DNA from 4 places in the Priestia sp. 10L35 genome. Region 1 is predicted to be linked to each of the others. Evidence: riboswitches for the same ligand, from Rfam matches in the RefSeq annotation. Region 1 holds a riboswitch; each other region holds the start of a gene.
The links. A riboswitch is a leader RNA that binds a small molecule or an ion and turns the genes downstream of it on or off. The one in region 1 is predicted to bind cobalamin.
Positions count from the first base shown of each region.

Region 2: another riboswitch for cobalamin. It lies ahead of AC1DEF_RS12385 (cobyric acid synthase); the one in region 1 lies ahead of AC1DEF_RS06705 ((2Fe-2S) ferredoxin domain-containing protein).
Region 3: another riboswitch for cobalamin. It lies ahead of nikA (nickel ABC transporter substrate-binding protein); the one in region 1 lies ahead of AC1DEF_RS06705 ((2Fe-2S) ferredoxin domain-containing protein).
Region 4: another riboswitch for cobalamin. It lies ahead of metE (5-methyltetrahydropteroyltriglutamate--homocysteine S-methyltransferase); the one in region 1 lies ahead of AC1DEF_RS06705 ((2Fe-2S) ferredoxin domain-containing protein).

Region 1 is NZ_JBFTKA010000002.1:153,156-156,831, forward strand. It holds gene AC1DEF_RS06690 (M42 family metallopeptidase) at 1-985, shown strand, start outside; gene AC1DEF_RS06695 (hypothetical protein) at 1,014-1,142, shown strand; gene AC1DEF_RS06700 (hypothetical protein) at 1,336-1,494, shown strand; cobalamin riboswitch at 1,641-1,819, shown strand; cobalamin riboswitch at 1,938-2,117, shown strand; gene AC1DEF_RS06705 ((2Fe-2S) ferredoxin domain-containing protein) at 2,219-2,599, shown strand; gene cobJ (precorrin-3B C(17)-methyltransferase) at 2,613-3,676, shown strand, end outside.
Region 2 is NZ_JBFTKA010000003.1:269,616-273,291, forward strand. It holds gene AC1DEF_RS12380 (FecCD family ABC transporter permease) at 1-815, opposite strand, end outside; gene AC1DEF_RS12385 (cobyric acid synthase) at 1,021-2,547, opposite strand; cobalamin riboswitch at 2,640-2,819, opposite strand; gene AC1DEF_RS12390 (YdcF family protein) at 2,967-3,530, shown strand; gene AC1DEF_RS12395 (APC family permease) at 3,597-3,676, opposite strand, start outside.
Region 3 is NZ_JBFTKA010000009.1:102,737-106,412, reverse strand. It holds gene AC1DEF_RS24610 (tautomerase family protein) at 1-299, shown strand, start outside; gene ftsZ (cell division protein FtsZ) at 659-1,663, shown strand; cobalamin riboswitch at 1,666-1,855, shown strand; gene nikA (nickel ABC transporter substrate-binding protein) at 2,000-3,541, shown strand; gene AC1DEF_RS24595 (GNAT family N-acetyltransferase) at 3,611-3,676, shown strand, end outside.
Region 4 is NZ_JBFTKA010000003.1:742,897-746,572, reverse strand. It holds gene AC1DEF_RS15210 (metallophosphoesterase family protein) at 1-597, shown strand, start outside; gene AC1DEF_RS15205 (hypothetical protein) at 1,019-1,270, shown strand; SAM riboswitch class I at 1,350-1,460, shown strand; cobalamin riboswitch at 1,540-1,728, shown strand; gene metE (5-methyltetrahydropteroyltriglutamate--homocysteine S-methyltransferase) at 1,879-3,676, shown strand, end outside.

The DNA.
Region 1 (3,676 bases):
TGGAAATACAGAAAAGGTAATTTCATTTGTCGAAGACTATATAAAAGAGCTAAATATTCAAACGTATCGCAATCGAAAAGGAGGCTTAGTCGCTACTATTCCCGGTAAAGATACAGATCACCACCGCATGCTGACGGCTCATGTCGATACATTAGGTGCTATGGTAAAAGAAATCAAACCGAGTGGACGTCTGAAAATCGACTTGATTGGAGGGTTTCGCTACAATTCTATTGAAGGAGAATATTGTGAAATTGAAACTTCATCAGGAGAAGTATTTACAGGAACCATCCTTATGCATCAAACATCTGTTCATGTGTATAAAGATGCAGGGAAAGCTGAGCGAAATCAAGAAAATATAGAAATTCGATTGGATGAAAAAGTACATAGCGCAGAAGATGTTCGCAGCCTTGGAATTGAAGTAGGCGACTTTGTTTCGTTTGATCCTCGTGTAGAAATAACAAAAAGCGGTTTTATTAAATCTCGTCATCTCGATGATAAAGCAAGCGTAGCTTTATTGCTTCAGCTCATAAAAACAATTCAAGAAGAACAGATCGAACTGCCATACACTACGCATTTTCTCATTTCAAATAATGAAGAAATTGGATACGGAGGGAATTCGAACATTACGCCTCAAACAGTAGAATACTTAGCGGTTGATATGGGTGCTATGGGAGATGGACAATCTACCGATGAATACACCGTGTCTATTTGTGTAAAAGATTCAAGCGGCCCATATCATTACGGTTTGAGAAAGCATTTGGTGGAGCTAGCTAAGCAGCATGATATTCAGTACAAATTAGATATTTATCCGTTTTACGGATCAGATGCTTCTGCTGCTATTCGTGCCGGACACGATATCGTACACGGCTTAATTGGTCCAGGAATTGATTCTTCTCATGCGTTTGAGAGAACGCATCAAGATTCATTAAACCATACGTATAAGCTTCTTTATCACTATGTGCAATCGAACATGGTTCTGCTTTAAGAAAGCAATATTTAATTAGTGTATTTTTATGCAAAATAAAGAGCGGGACGTGATTGTGATGTCTGTACTTTCCTTTCCTAAAAAAGAAGCCGGCTGTCCGGCTTCTTTTTTTAATAAATACTATATATTTTTTACTGGTGAAGCAACAGTTGATTAAAAAAGCACCTTTTTAAAGAGGTATAATATTGCTTAAACCTTTTGTACATTTTGTTCATTTACAGAAGTTAAAATGTTTTTAAATTTTTAAAAGTTTCTTGTGACAAGTTTTGTAGAATGGGTTTTCAAAAGGAAATGGTTTCGGCATAATGTGGATATAGCGATCACTACAATAATCGGAGGCGAATCTTTTCATGTGGGTACTGACGGTATATGCTGGAAAAGAAATGAAAATGTTTGAATTTGAAACTGAAAAGCAGGCGAGAGAAGCTTTTGCCAAAACAAATGGCTGTAAAGTTCTTTCAGAAGTGGTGTATTATAATGATCCTCATTTAACATTAGTAGCTATATAATGAAAAAACAAGAGCTGACTTTATGCTCTTGTTTTTTTATAGGTGCTTGTATCTTCCGAAAAGAATAGAGTTGAAATAAAAAAAAATGTACGCTATGATATGGTAGTTACTTCTATTATTCTGATAGTTTAAAAGGTTCATATATATCAAACAGCAACAGTAAAGATGCCAAGAAGGCTTAATAGGGAAACTGGTGAAAGACCAGTACTGCCCCCGCAACTGTAAGTGTGGACGAACGAGTATAACCACTGTGAAAAAATCACGGGAAGGTTCTCAAGTAGAATGATACACAAGTCAGGAGACCTGTCTTTATTGTGAAGTTTCTATTTCTCCGGGGAGCGGGAAGGGAAACGTTGGCTTAAAGTGGCATTCGTGTACACTCTTATTCTGACGTTTTACCCGCTCGCATATTAGCGAAGCGGGTTTTTCTCGTATCGAAAAACTACATATCGTGCAAAAAAGGTGCGCAATGTTCACATTGCGTTAAATGGGAAGTCTGGTGTGAAGCCAGCGCGGTACCCGCCACTGTGAAGAGGAGCTGATTGCATATGCCACTGTATTTGGGAAGGCGCAATCAAGTGATGAATCGAAGTCAGGAAACCAGCCTTTTTCTAATGCGAAGCTTACCCTACGGGATATAGGTGGAAGTGCAAAAACTTAGTTTGAATTTTCTGCGCCTCTATCATTGATAGAGGCGCTTTTTTTAGTAAAGGAGCGAATGAGTGTGACGACGTGGAACTTAAACGGAACAAAACATCACGTATTGATTTGTAATGGAAGCAGCTGTATGAGAAAAGGTGGAGAAGAAGCCACACAAGCTATTCGAAATAAAGTGACGGAACTGGATTTGGATGAAACGGTTCATACAACGCGTACGCGCTGTAACGGACGATGCAAAGATGCTCCTGTAGCTATCGTCTATCCTTCAGGAGATTGGTACAAGCAGGTCACTGAAACCGTGGCTCACCGGATTGTCGAAGAGCATTTAGCAGGAGGCTGCAGTATAAAGGAATCGCTTATTTATGAATATGATCAAAATGGTTTCGTTTCTCCGGAAAACAGTGACTCCATAGAGGGAATTGACAAAGTAAAGAGTAACGCATAAAGGAGGAGCTAGCATGAAAGGTAAACTGTTAGTTATTGGATTTGGGCCGGGAAGCTTTGAACATATTACACAGCGAGCAAGAGAAGCCATTCAAGAAAGTGATATGATCATCGGTTACAAAACCTATGTGGAATTAATTCAAGGACTGTTAACGAATCAGCAAATTATTAGTACGGGAATGACCGAAGAAGTAAGCCGTGCACAGGAAGCTGTAAAGCAAGCTGAAGCAGGAAAAACCGTAGCTGTCATTTCGAGCGGAGATGCAGGAGTATACGGAATGGCAGGCCTTGTGTATGAAGTGTTGATTGAAAAAGGCTGGAAAAAAGAAACGGGCGTAGAGCTGGAAGTAATTCCTGGCATTTCGGCTATCAATTCATGCGCATCTCTCCTTGGAGCGCCCGTGATGCACGATGCTTGTACGATTAGTTTAAGTGACCACCTTACGCCTTGGGAGCTAATCGAAAAAAGAATTGAAGCAGCTGCACAAGCAGATTTTGTAGTGGCTTTTTACAACCCAAAAAGCGGAAGACGAACAAGACAAATTGTTGAAGCGCAAAGGATTCTATTAAAGTACCGTTCTCCTGATACGCCTGTTGGTCTTGTGAAAAGCGCTTATCGTGACCGTGAAGAAGTCGTAATGACTAACTTAAAAGACATGTTAAACCACGAAATAGGCATGCTGACTACCGTTGTTGTCGGAAATTCATCTACGTTCTTTTACGACGATTTAATGATTACACCGCGCGGGTATCAGCGGAAATATACCCTCAACCAAACGGAGCAGCCGCTAAGACCGCATCAGCGACTTCGAAAAGAAGCAGAACCATGGGCTCTCGATCAAGAAGAGACTGTAGAGCAAACAGCTTCAGCAATTGAAGCAGTTCAGACCAAATCAGAAGAAACAGCAACTTCACGAGCTCTTGCAGAAGAAGCGCTTCAAGCAATTTTAGGTGAAACCACTTCTGCGGTCGTACATCAGCCAATAGAGTCAATTTTCGAAGTGGCGGTTAGCCCAGGACTTGCAAATAAGAAATTCACGCCTGTTCAAATGACCACACTAGCAGAAGTTGTTGGTGA
Region 2 (3,676 bases), on a different contig from region 1:
GCCCCAGATACTGATACCGCAGCCCCTGTTAATACGGATGCACCTATTAAAATCATTCTTTTTTTCTTCTTTACGTCTATTCCCATAAACTGAGCGGATTGATCGCCAAATGCTAAGCCGTTCAGCTCTTTTACATGTAACAACAGCATAATTGTACCGATCAAAAAGAACGGCCCTAAAATTTGAATATGAGACCATCCTCTCATTGATACGCTTCCCATTAGCCAATATAAAACCTGCCTTACATCTTCTTCGGGAGAAAGAGCCACAATTAATGAAATAAGCGCGCTCATAAAGGATGATAAAATAATCCCCGCTAAGATGATGGTTTCATTGGCCAAATTGCCGCTTGCGAGTTTCGTAATACCAAAAACTAAAAGAAGAGTAATAAAACCAGATACAATGCCGACTACAGGCAGCGTGAAGATAGACAAACCAAAAATACTCCAATGAAAATAAATTGCCATGACAGAGCCAAGGGTTGCACCTGAGGAAACCCCAATCGTATAAGGATCGGCAAGCGAGTTTCTTAATAGCCCTTGAAAGGCAGCCCCTGCTATTGAAAGTGAAGCTCCTACTAAAAATGCCACCAGTACTCTTGGAAAACGAATTTGCCAAATGATTAAATCCATGTTTTCTGGACCGTGATATAAGGATAGCCCGGTAAGGTGGCCAATAATAATTTTGATTGTATCTCCTACGGTTAACGAAACTGTACCAATAAATACGCCCATAATTATCGAAGTACATACAATAAATAAACTGACTATGTATAAAATAGATGCTTTGTTAAAAAAAATACGTTTAAAAATCAATACGTTCAGCTCCTCTAGGAAACGAGGCGTGATGTTTTATATTACATTAACCATTCATTTTCCTGTCCATAAACCATGCTTCCACCATGCATTAAGTTGGAAACAATCATCTTTTATTTGTTACGAGTGCTAGACTGTTGAACTGGGCAACGTAGAATAGCGTACTAAAGTTCTTGGTAAAAAAACAAGCGAAAGCCTCTACAAGCTATACTTTTTGTGTTTGCTCCGGACTTTTATAGTTGTCTATTAACTGATACAGCTTTTCCATATCTACGGCTTCTCTCACATATGCTGCTGCTTTTGAAAAAGACTCCTCTTTTTGCAGGCGACTGTTGAATGTGTCCGTAATAGGCGGCAATTTTTTATGTTTACGAATTTGATTAAGCAAAGCTCTGCGCAAAGAATCGTTATGAAACACATCATGAACATACGTGCCAATGACATTGTCTTTAACCGTTCCTTCTTTTTCATGCTCTACCACTGCAAAAGCTTTCGTGGTGCTCTTAGAAACCGTCTTTCCCATATGAATTTCGTAGCCTTCAATCGAAACTCTTTCATTTTCTAACTGGACATACCCAGAAACTCTTTCTGTTTTTTTGCTGGTTGTCATAACCGTTTCCACTGGAAGCAAGCCCAGCCCTTTAATGGACTCAATCCGAGATTCTACTGCATCAGGGTCTGTAATTGTCTCCCCTAGCATTTGATATCCTCCGCAGATGCCAATGACGTGAACGTTCGTTGTGTTCAAGACTTGATTAATGGCTAGATCCAGGCCGCTTTCTTGTAAAAACTGAGCATCTTCAATCGTATTTTTGCTTCCTGGCAAAACAATTAAATCAGGCGTACCTAATTGCGACGGCTTGGTTACAAGCCTCACGTGACAGTCTTCTTCTAAGCTTAAAGGATCGATGTCTGTAAAATTTGAGATGCGCGGGTACGAGATAACCGCAATATCAATTTCTTTTAACGGATTCACAAGCGTTGAGTAATTTCTGAGTGATAACGAATCTTCCGCGTCAATTTCCACGTTGTTCATATAAGGAATAACTCCTAGAACCGGAACACCCGTGTATTCTTCAAACCACTTCAACCCTGGTTTTAAAAGTTCTAAATCTCCTCGGAATTTATTAATTAACACCCCGATAACTCTAGACTTGTGTTCATCTGGAAGCAATTGAAGAGTACCGACTAGGCTCGCGAAAACGCCACCTTTATCAATATCTCCTACTAACACAACAGGCGCTTCTGCTATTTTTGCAACACGCATATTTACGAGTTCCCGATCGTTCAAATTGACTTCGGCAGGACTTCCAGCGCCTTCAATCACAATTCGATCATAATGATTGGCAAGCTCTTTATAAGCTTCCGTGATAACGTTCAAACCTTCATTAAAAAATTCTTGCCGATACTGAAAAGCAAACATATTACGTAGCGGTTTTCCGTGAACAACTATTTGAGATTCATGATCACGAGTTGGTTTAATTAAAATAGGGTTCATATTGGTTGTTGCTTCTACTCCAGCCGCTTCTGCTTGAATTCCTTGCGCTCTGCCAATTTCTTTTCCATCCATTGTAATGTATGAATTAAGCGCCATATTTTGCGATTTAAACGGTGCAGTTTGATAGCCGTCTTCTTTAAAAATACGGCAAAATGCTGTAGCAATCATGCTTTTTCCAGCGTCTGAGTGCGTTCCTTGAATCATAAGCGGTTTTCCTTTTTTCACTTTTTCCACTCCCTACCACATAAAAAAACCTTAACTGTAGAAGTCAAGGTTTGGTCATGCGCTCATTAACACATTGTCTTGACTTATTTCTCCCACCGAAAAATAAGGGGTTTTTAAAAGCAGGTCTCCTGGCTTATGCTTCATTTTACTTCTGCACCCTTCCTAGCTTGACTAGTGGGTCTTTGCAGGTTCATCCACATTTACAGTAGCGGGGGCTGCACCGGATTTACACCGATTTCCCTATTATCCTCCTTAGAGGCACTTTTAAAATCATTTATTCTTTATTGTAACGAATTTTATAACCATTCACAATAACGATTTTCTTCTATTATTATATATTACTGTGTTTATACTTATTTGGGTCTCGTATGCTATAATAACAATTATTTTCCAAACATCTTATGGAATAGCTAGGAAGGTGCTCACAGTTGAAGAAAAAAATCATTTATGTCTTTATCAGCGTGTTTGTTCTTTATATAGCAATCATATCTTTTTGTATGTATCAAACTGCTCACAAGCCTGTTCCACAAAACGCAGATTATGTGCTCGTTTTAGGTTCTAAAGTAGATGGTGACCAAATGTCTCCTAGTTTAAAAGAACGAGTAAAGACGGCCTTATCTTATTTACAAGCCAATCAACAAACAAAAGTTATCGTAACGGGTGGAAAAGGATCCGATGAAGAAATTTCTGAAGCAGAGGCAGCCTATCGTTTTCTGCGGAAAGAAGGAATTAAGAAGAATCGAATTATAAAAGAAAATCAGTCAACTTCTACTTTTGAGAATTTTACTTTTACTAAACAGAAAGTTGATATTCAACACAAAAAAGTCGTGCTTGTTAGCAGTGATTTTCATTTATTTCGCGCCTCTATTATTGCCAAACGTCAAGGCTTTGACGTTTATCCTTTAGGTGCAAAAACACCAAATTCAATTAAACTTCAAGCCTACTTTCGTGAGTATGCTGCTATTTTAAAAACATGGCTGTTTGATAAATAAATAAATAAATAGAGTAAGTAGCTCTACAAATAAAAAACACGGCATGAATTCATGCCGTGTTTTTTATTAATCATCTGTATCGATAACTGCTTTTGGTAAACCTGTGTATTTCGCCCAGTAGAAAATACCAAGTGAAACAAGGGCAA
Region 3 (3,676 bases), on a different contig from region 1:
CCTTTGGCGTCCCGGAGCGCGACCGTTATCAAATTGTACATCAGCATCCTGCTCATGAAATGATTATTGAAGATACAGGTCTTGGCTTTGAGAGAAGCAAGGATTTGGTTATTATAAGTGTAACGAGTAAACAGCGAACAGAAGAGCAAAAGCAAGCTCTTTACAGATTAATTGTAAAAGAGCTTGGAGAGAGTTGCGGCATTCAGCCAAACGACATTATGATTTCGATTGTTGAAAACAGTAATGCTGACTGGAGCTTTGGCATGGGAGAGGCTCAATTCTTAACTGGGAAATTATAAAACGGTTTATTATCTAGAGAAGCCCTTATTTCTAAGGGCTTTTTCTCATTTTGTCTATAAAAATATTATTCTCTTAGTCACATCTTACTCAAAATTAAATACAGACATCTGTCAAATGAATGATACAATAAGCTTATATGCCATTTTGAGTGGAAAAACCATAAAAGAGTTCGGCGTACTAATTTTAGAACAACAATAAATTTACATAAAGATGTAAAGATTTAAAGGTTAAAAGAGAAGTGTATAAAATCTGTAAAACAAAAGAACAGTTACGCGTTAAACATAGGAGTAAAAGGTTCTTCACGTGTTTTTTCGGATAATAAGAGAAAGTAATTTTGATCATTGAGGAGGAACTTAGAATGTTTGGATTTGATGCAGATGTATCGCCATTAGTGCGAATTAAAGTAATTGGGGTCGGCGGTGGAGGAAATAACACCGTTAACCGTATGATTGAACACGGTGTACAAGGAGTAGAATTTATCGCCGTTAATACGGATGCTCAGGCGCTTAACTTATCTAAAGCAGATGTGAAAATGCAGATTGGTGCGGCCTTAACGCGAGGATTAGGTGCAGGAGCTAATCCAGAAGTGGGAAGAGAAGCAGCCGAAGAAAGCAGAGAACAAATTCAAGAAGTACTGCAAGGCGCAGATATGGTATTCGTAACAGCTGGCATGGGCGGAGGAACCGGTACTGGAGCAGCTCCGGTTATTGCCCAAATTGCCCGTGAACTAAATGCTTTAACAATTGGAGTAGTCACTCGCCCGTTCAAGTTTGAAGGAAATAAACGTACGAAGCAAGCAGTAGGCGGTATTACTGCGATGAATGAATCGGTAGATACTCTTATTGTGATTCCAAACGACCGCTTGCTTGAAATTGTCGATAAAAAGACGCCTATGCTTGAAGCATTCCGTGAAGCAGATAATGTTCTTCGCCAAGGTATTCAAGGTATTTCAGATTTAATCGCTGTTCCGGGGCTGATTAACCTTGACTTTGCTGATGTAAAAACAATCATGTCTAATCAAGGATTTGCGCTTATGGGTATCGGACGAGCTTCTGGATCAGACCGGGCAATTGAAGCAGCGAAAAAAGCGATTTCTAGTCCGCTGCTAGATGCATCGATTGATGGAGCAAGAGGCGTGCTGTTGAACATTACGAGCGGCAGCAGCCTGAGTCTTTACGAAGTACAGGAAGCAGCAGATATTGTCACGTCTGCTTCTGATCAGGACTTAAATATGATTTTTGGGTCCGTGATTAATGAAGATTTAAAGGACGAAATGATGGTAACCGTTATTGCCACTGGATTTGATGATGAAGATGTTTCACCATCAGCTTCTACTTCTAGAGTTTCAAGAGCACGCTACTAAATTAAATAACCAGTTTTTATGGTGGCAATTGTTTTTCAATTGCCTTAAAAGGGAATCCGGTGCAAATCCGGAGCGGTCCCGCCACTGTAACAAGGAGCCTTATGTCAAAAAGCCACTGTCTATTTAGAGACGGGAAGGCGGTATAAGGCAATGACTTGAAGCCAGGAGACCTGCCATAAATCGCAGCACACAATAACCTACGAGGATAGGGAGGTGTTTTGGCAGAATCAAAAATAAGATAAACAAGGGATACGTTTATCTGAATTTGTTTTGAAGACAAGCACTTCTTTTTAGAAGTGCTTTTTTTGTGTATTAAAATAGAAGGTGGAAAGATCAATGATAAATAATAAAAAACTCGTATCTATGATATTTCTTGTGTTACTTTGCCTCACTGCTTGCGCTCCTAATGAAGAGAGCATAAGTATAAAAGAAAGAAAGAAAACGGATAAAAGTGTGACGTTTTTATTTAATTTTACATCTGCAACGCTTGATCCTCATACGGATGATAATTATACAGCAGTTCGTGCGGGAGTAGGGGAGACGCTTGTTAAAATCAGCAATGATTTAAAAATAAAGCCCTGGCTTGCTGAAAAGTGGAAAACGGAAGATAACGGTCTTACGTGGACATTTACGATAAGAAAGAATATTACGTTTCAAAATGGTAAAGCGCTAGATGAAAATGCCGTTAAGTCTTCTCTTCAAAGAACGATAGATCAAAGTTATGCGATGAAAAACGCTTTAAATATTAAAGAAATGAAAGCGAACGGTCATGCGCTGACAATTACATTAAAAGAACCAATGCCTAAATTTCCTTCTGAGTTAGTGCATCCAAACACAGCTATTATAGATGTTGATGTTTCTAATATAGCTAAGAAGCCTATTGGCACAGGTCCATTTCAAGTTTTGACTTTCGATCAAGGAAATCAAGTGAAGTTAGAAAGATATGAACATTATTGGAATGGGAAAGTAAAATTGAAAAATGCGATCTTTGCATTTAACGAAGATGCTAATGCGCGAGTTGCGGCTCTTCAGTCCGGAACAGCCGATATTATTTATCGCCCGCCTTTAGAAAGCTTGAGCACTTTACAAGCGAATTCGTCTTTCAAAGTAAGTGGAGTACCTAGTGTGCGTACTCATTTATTGCTTTATAATCAAACCAATGACGCATTAAAAGACGAAACTGTAAGAAAAGCTATCGATACCTTACTGAACCGGAAAGAAATTGTCAGCAGCATAATGAACAATCAAGCGGCAGCGGCTCGAGGTCCATTTTTACCCCAATTTCCTTTTGCTGATAATACTGCTAGTGAGACAAAAGGAATAGCATATGCTAAAAAATATTTAGAGAAAGCAGGCTATCAACTCAAAAATGGCAAAGTAATCAAAAATGGAAAGCCATTATCCCTCTCTCTTGTCACATACAGCTCATTGCCAGAACTTCCTTTGATTGCTCAGCTTATACAGTCTAATGCGAAAGAGTTAGGAATTAATATTAAGATTCACCTAGTTGAAGACAGCGATGAATATGTAATGGCAAAAGATGATTGGGATTTAGCATTGTACAGCCTTATCACAGCACCTAGAGGGGATGCCAGCTATTATTTAAGCACGAACTATTTGCCGGGCGGTGGTTTAAATGCCAGCCGGATTAATGACGATACGCTAACAAAAATGATAGAACAGTTAAATTCAACAGTAGATGACGCAAAACGAGATCAGCTAGCCAAGCAAGCAACCGCTTTGATTAATGGGGAAATGCTGACGTCATCGATTGTACATCCAAACATTGTTGTTGCTTATAATCAAAAAGTGAAAAACTGGACAACAAATCCAAGCGAGTATTATATGCTGACTCAGCATTTAGACGTAACGCCATAGTCAATATCGTTGTTCCTATAGGAAAAAGAGAAAGGATACAATGATAGATAAAAGGATGTGACAGTAAACGTGCAAGAAGTACAAATGTATCAAATTAAAGAAGTAAAAGAAAAGGATGCTGAAGTGATTCAGTTT
Region 4 (3,676 bases), on a different contig from region 1:
ATTCCTATGTTTGTATGCGTAGGGAATCATGATGAACTGTACCTTGATGAAAGCAATCTCGAAAACTTCAGAGCCACTATCGGAAAAGTACACTGGGTTATTGATATTCCTGTCTTTAACTTCCGGTGCATCGCATTAAATAATGTCATCAGTCCCAAAAATAAAATATATGGATTTACAGATAGAGAGCTTAATTATTTAGAGCAGCAGCTAGAGGATGCTCCTCGTAATACCGTTATAGCCATGCATGCGCAGCCAAATATCGGTCGGTGGACAAACCTTGAAGGGTTTCCTGTAACGACTCCTCAAAGTCAAGAGTTTTTTGATTTAATTCAAGAACACCGCGTGAAAAAAGTGTTAGTCAGCCACGTGCATGCGTATGACGAGCAGTTTATTAGAAAAAACAGAAACGGGTCGTTTACGCTTGGAAGAGGCACTGATTTTGTATTGTCAGGAGGCGCCGGCGCTCCCCTTGATTTTGAGCCGCCTTTAATTTTAAATAATTATAATTTTACGGAATTTTTTGTAAGCAGGTACGACATTTTAGGTCCTCTTCTTTGGAAGGATTTTGGACGACCTCGAAGAAATTGTTTGTAAAAACAAGAAAGTAGAAAGTTAGGTTCAAAAAAAGAGGCTGGAACAAAAGGGTTTTAGACGAAGTGAAACGAATCATCGATCAAGATGTGTGATTAGTGGTTCGTTTTTTTGTTAAGGCAAACGTAGGTTTCATGTGTATAGGTCTTTCTAGCAGGTGATTGAAGGACAAGGCGAGGACCCCTGCGGGAAAACCGTACATAACTCTTAACGAAACCTTGTAGCAGAAGGCTCAGTCAAACGTTATAATAGATAGTGAATAATGATATATTCTCTATATTTGTCATATATTTGTATTACATATGTAATTGAAGAAAAACATTCACTTGATATACTGTTTAATGACTTAACTTTATCTTAAAATTTACAGTGAACTGCCTGTTTATAGAGGCTTAGAAGATACACAGCAAATGGAGGAGCTATCATGGCAAACGAAAAGATGCAAGAAGGACTTAATCGTTTTATTAAGGAAGATTTAAATGACCTTTTAGGTAGACTGTTCCCTTTAATGGATCGGGAGTGTGCGGAAGAAAAGAGAATGCTTATCGAAACCGCGGTAGAGTACATCTATTCTTCAGGGTATCATCAAGGAGCAAAAGACTTGATCGAAACACATCGAAAAGATGATTACAAATTGTTAAGGCAAAAATTAGCGTCAGCACCTCCTGAAAACTGATTTTTTAAAATTTTTTTTGACAACGTAAATGTAAGGTGTTAAGATAACTCTAAATTCAAAACATTATAAACAATTAAAACTCTTATTGAGAGAGGCGGAGGGACTGGCCCTGTGAAGCCCGGCAACCATTTAACAATTTTGTTAAAAAGGTGCTACATCCTGCAAAGCGTACAGCTTTGAAAAATAAGAGAGGATTTCATAGATACTATGCCTCTCTATTCATGATATAGAGGCTTTTTATTTTATGTGAAGGTGTTTTGAATAAACAATTTCATAGAAATGCATCAGGTGCTGTGTAACGAATGTACGCAGCTTAAAAGGGAAGACCGGTGAAAAGCCGGCGCGGTCCCGCCACTGTAATGGGGAGCAACTTATTAACCACTGTTTCATTTTGAAATGGGAAGGGATAGGAAGCGATGAACCTAAGTCAGGAGACCTGCCTGTTGTATGCACTTAAGCTCTACGGGATATAGAGAGGAGTGAGGAATACGTGTTGAGAAAAACAGGCTATCTCAACTTTAGTTAAGTATGCGTATCATCTCTCTTTTTATTTCGAAAAGAGAGATTTTTTAGTTTACCGATAAAAAAATATACAGGGAGTGGAAAAAATGAGCAGTGTAAAAAGTTCGAACTTAGGTTATCCAAGAATTGGTGAAAAACGAGAATGGAAAAAAGCGCTTGAGCAGTTTTGGGCAGGAAAACTAGAGAAAGATATCTTTCTTCAAGAAATTGAAGCTCTTCGTCTAGCGCATCTAAAAAAACAGCGTGACGCAGGAATTGAATTGATTCCAGTCGGCGATTTTAGCTTATACGATCATGTGTTAGATACAGCTGTTATGTTTGGTTTGGTGCCAAAGCGCTTTGATTATGACGGGGGAGCGGTATCGCTTGAAACGTATTTTGAGATTGCGCGAGGAACAAAAGGTGCGGTAGCCTCTACGATGACAAAATGGTTTAACACAAATTATCACTATATTGTACCAGAGCTTGAGGAATGTACGCCGGCACTTGTAGAAAATCGCCCGCTTCAATTTTACAAAGAAGCAAAACAGAAGCTGAATATTGAAGGTAAGCCCGTGATTTTAGGTCCAGTAACATTTGTGAAGCTGTCAAAAGGATATAAAAAAAGTGAGTTTAAAGAAGTAGTTGAACAATTTGTTCCGCTTTATGCAACTATCTTAGCGGAGCTGCAAGCAGAAGGAGTAGAGTGGGTACAAATAGATGAGCCGGTTTTAGCTACAACGCTATCAAAAGAAGACCTGGCGCTTTACACAGAAGTCTATCAAACTTTGAAGGAAGCGGCACCGAATGTAAAAGTCATTTTGCAAACGTATTTTGACAGCGTTGATCACTACAAAGAAGTTGTGTCTCTTCCTGTTGAAGGAATCGGTTTAGACTTTGTGCATGACCGAGGCGAAAATCTCACTGCGCTTAATAAATATGGTTTTCCGACTGATAAAGTGCTGGCAGCAGGAGTGATTGACGGACGAAACATTTGGCGTGAAAATTTGGACGAACAGCTTTTAACAATCAGTGAAATTGAAGAAGCTGTATCAAAAGATCGTCTAATCCTGCAGCCTTCATCAAGTCTGCTACATGTTCCTGTCACGGTGAAAAATGAAGAGACGATTGATCCAGTATTGAAAAATGCGCTCTCTTTTGCAGATGAAAAGCTAAAGGAAATTACGCTGTTAACAAAAGCGGTGCAGCAAGGAAAAGAAGCAATAGAAGAAGAAATAAGCGTAAGCAAACAGGCAATTCAAGCATTAAATGGTTCATCTTTTCGAAATCATCAAGACGTGCAAAAAGAGCTGAAGCAGCTGCACAGCTATAAAGCAGAGCGACAAGCGCCGTTTGACGTACGTCAGCGCGTTCAGCAAGAAGCTTTTCAACTGCCGCTTCTTCCAACGACAACGATTGGAAGCTTTCCGCAAACAAAAGAAGTGCGAAAAGAGCGTCTAAAATGGCGTAAAGGCGAGTTAAGCGATGAAGCATATGAAGCGTACATTAACGAGGAAATAAAAAAATGGATTGAAATTCAAGAAAACATCGGCTTAGATGTCCTTGTGCACGGAGAGTTTGAGCGTACGGATATGGTCGAATACTTCGGTGAGAAATTAGGAGGCTTTCAGTTTACGAAGTTTGGCTGGGTGCAATCTTACGGTTCTCGCTGCGTGAAGCCGCCGCTTATTTACGGAGATGTATCGTATGAGCAGGCGATGACGATCAAAGAAACGGTCTACGCACAGTCTCTAACCAATAAGCCGGTTAAAGGAATGCTGACGGGTCCGATTACGATTTTAAACTGGTCGTTTGTGCGTGATGATATCCCGCGCTACGACGTCGCAAATCAAATTGCGCTTGCTCTTAGAAAAGAAGTAGAAGCACTTGAAAGTCAGGGCATTT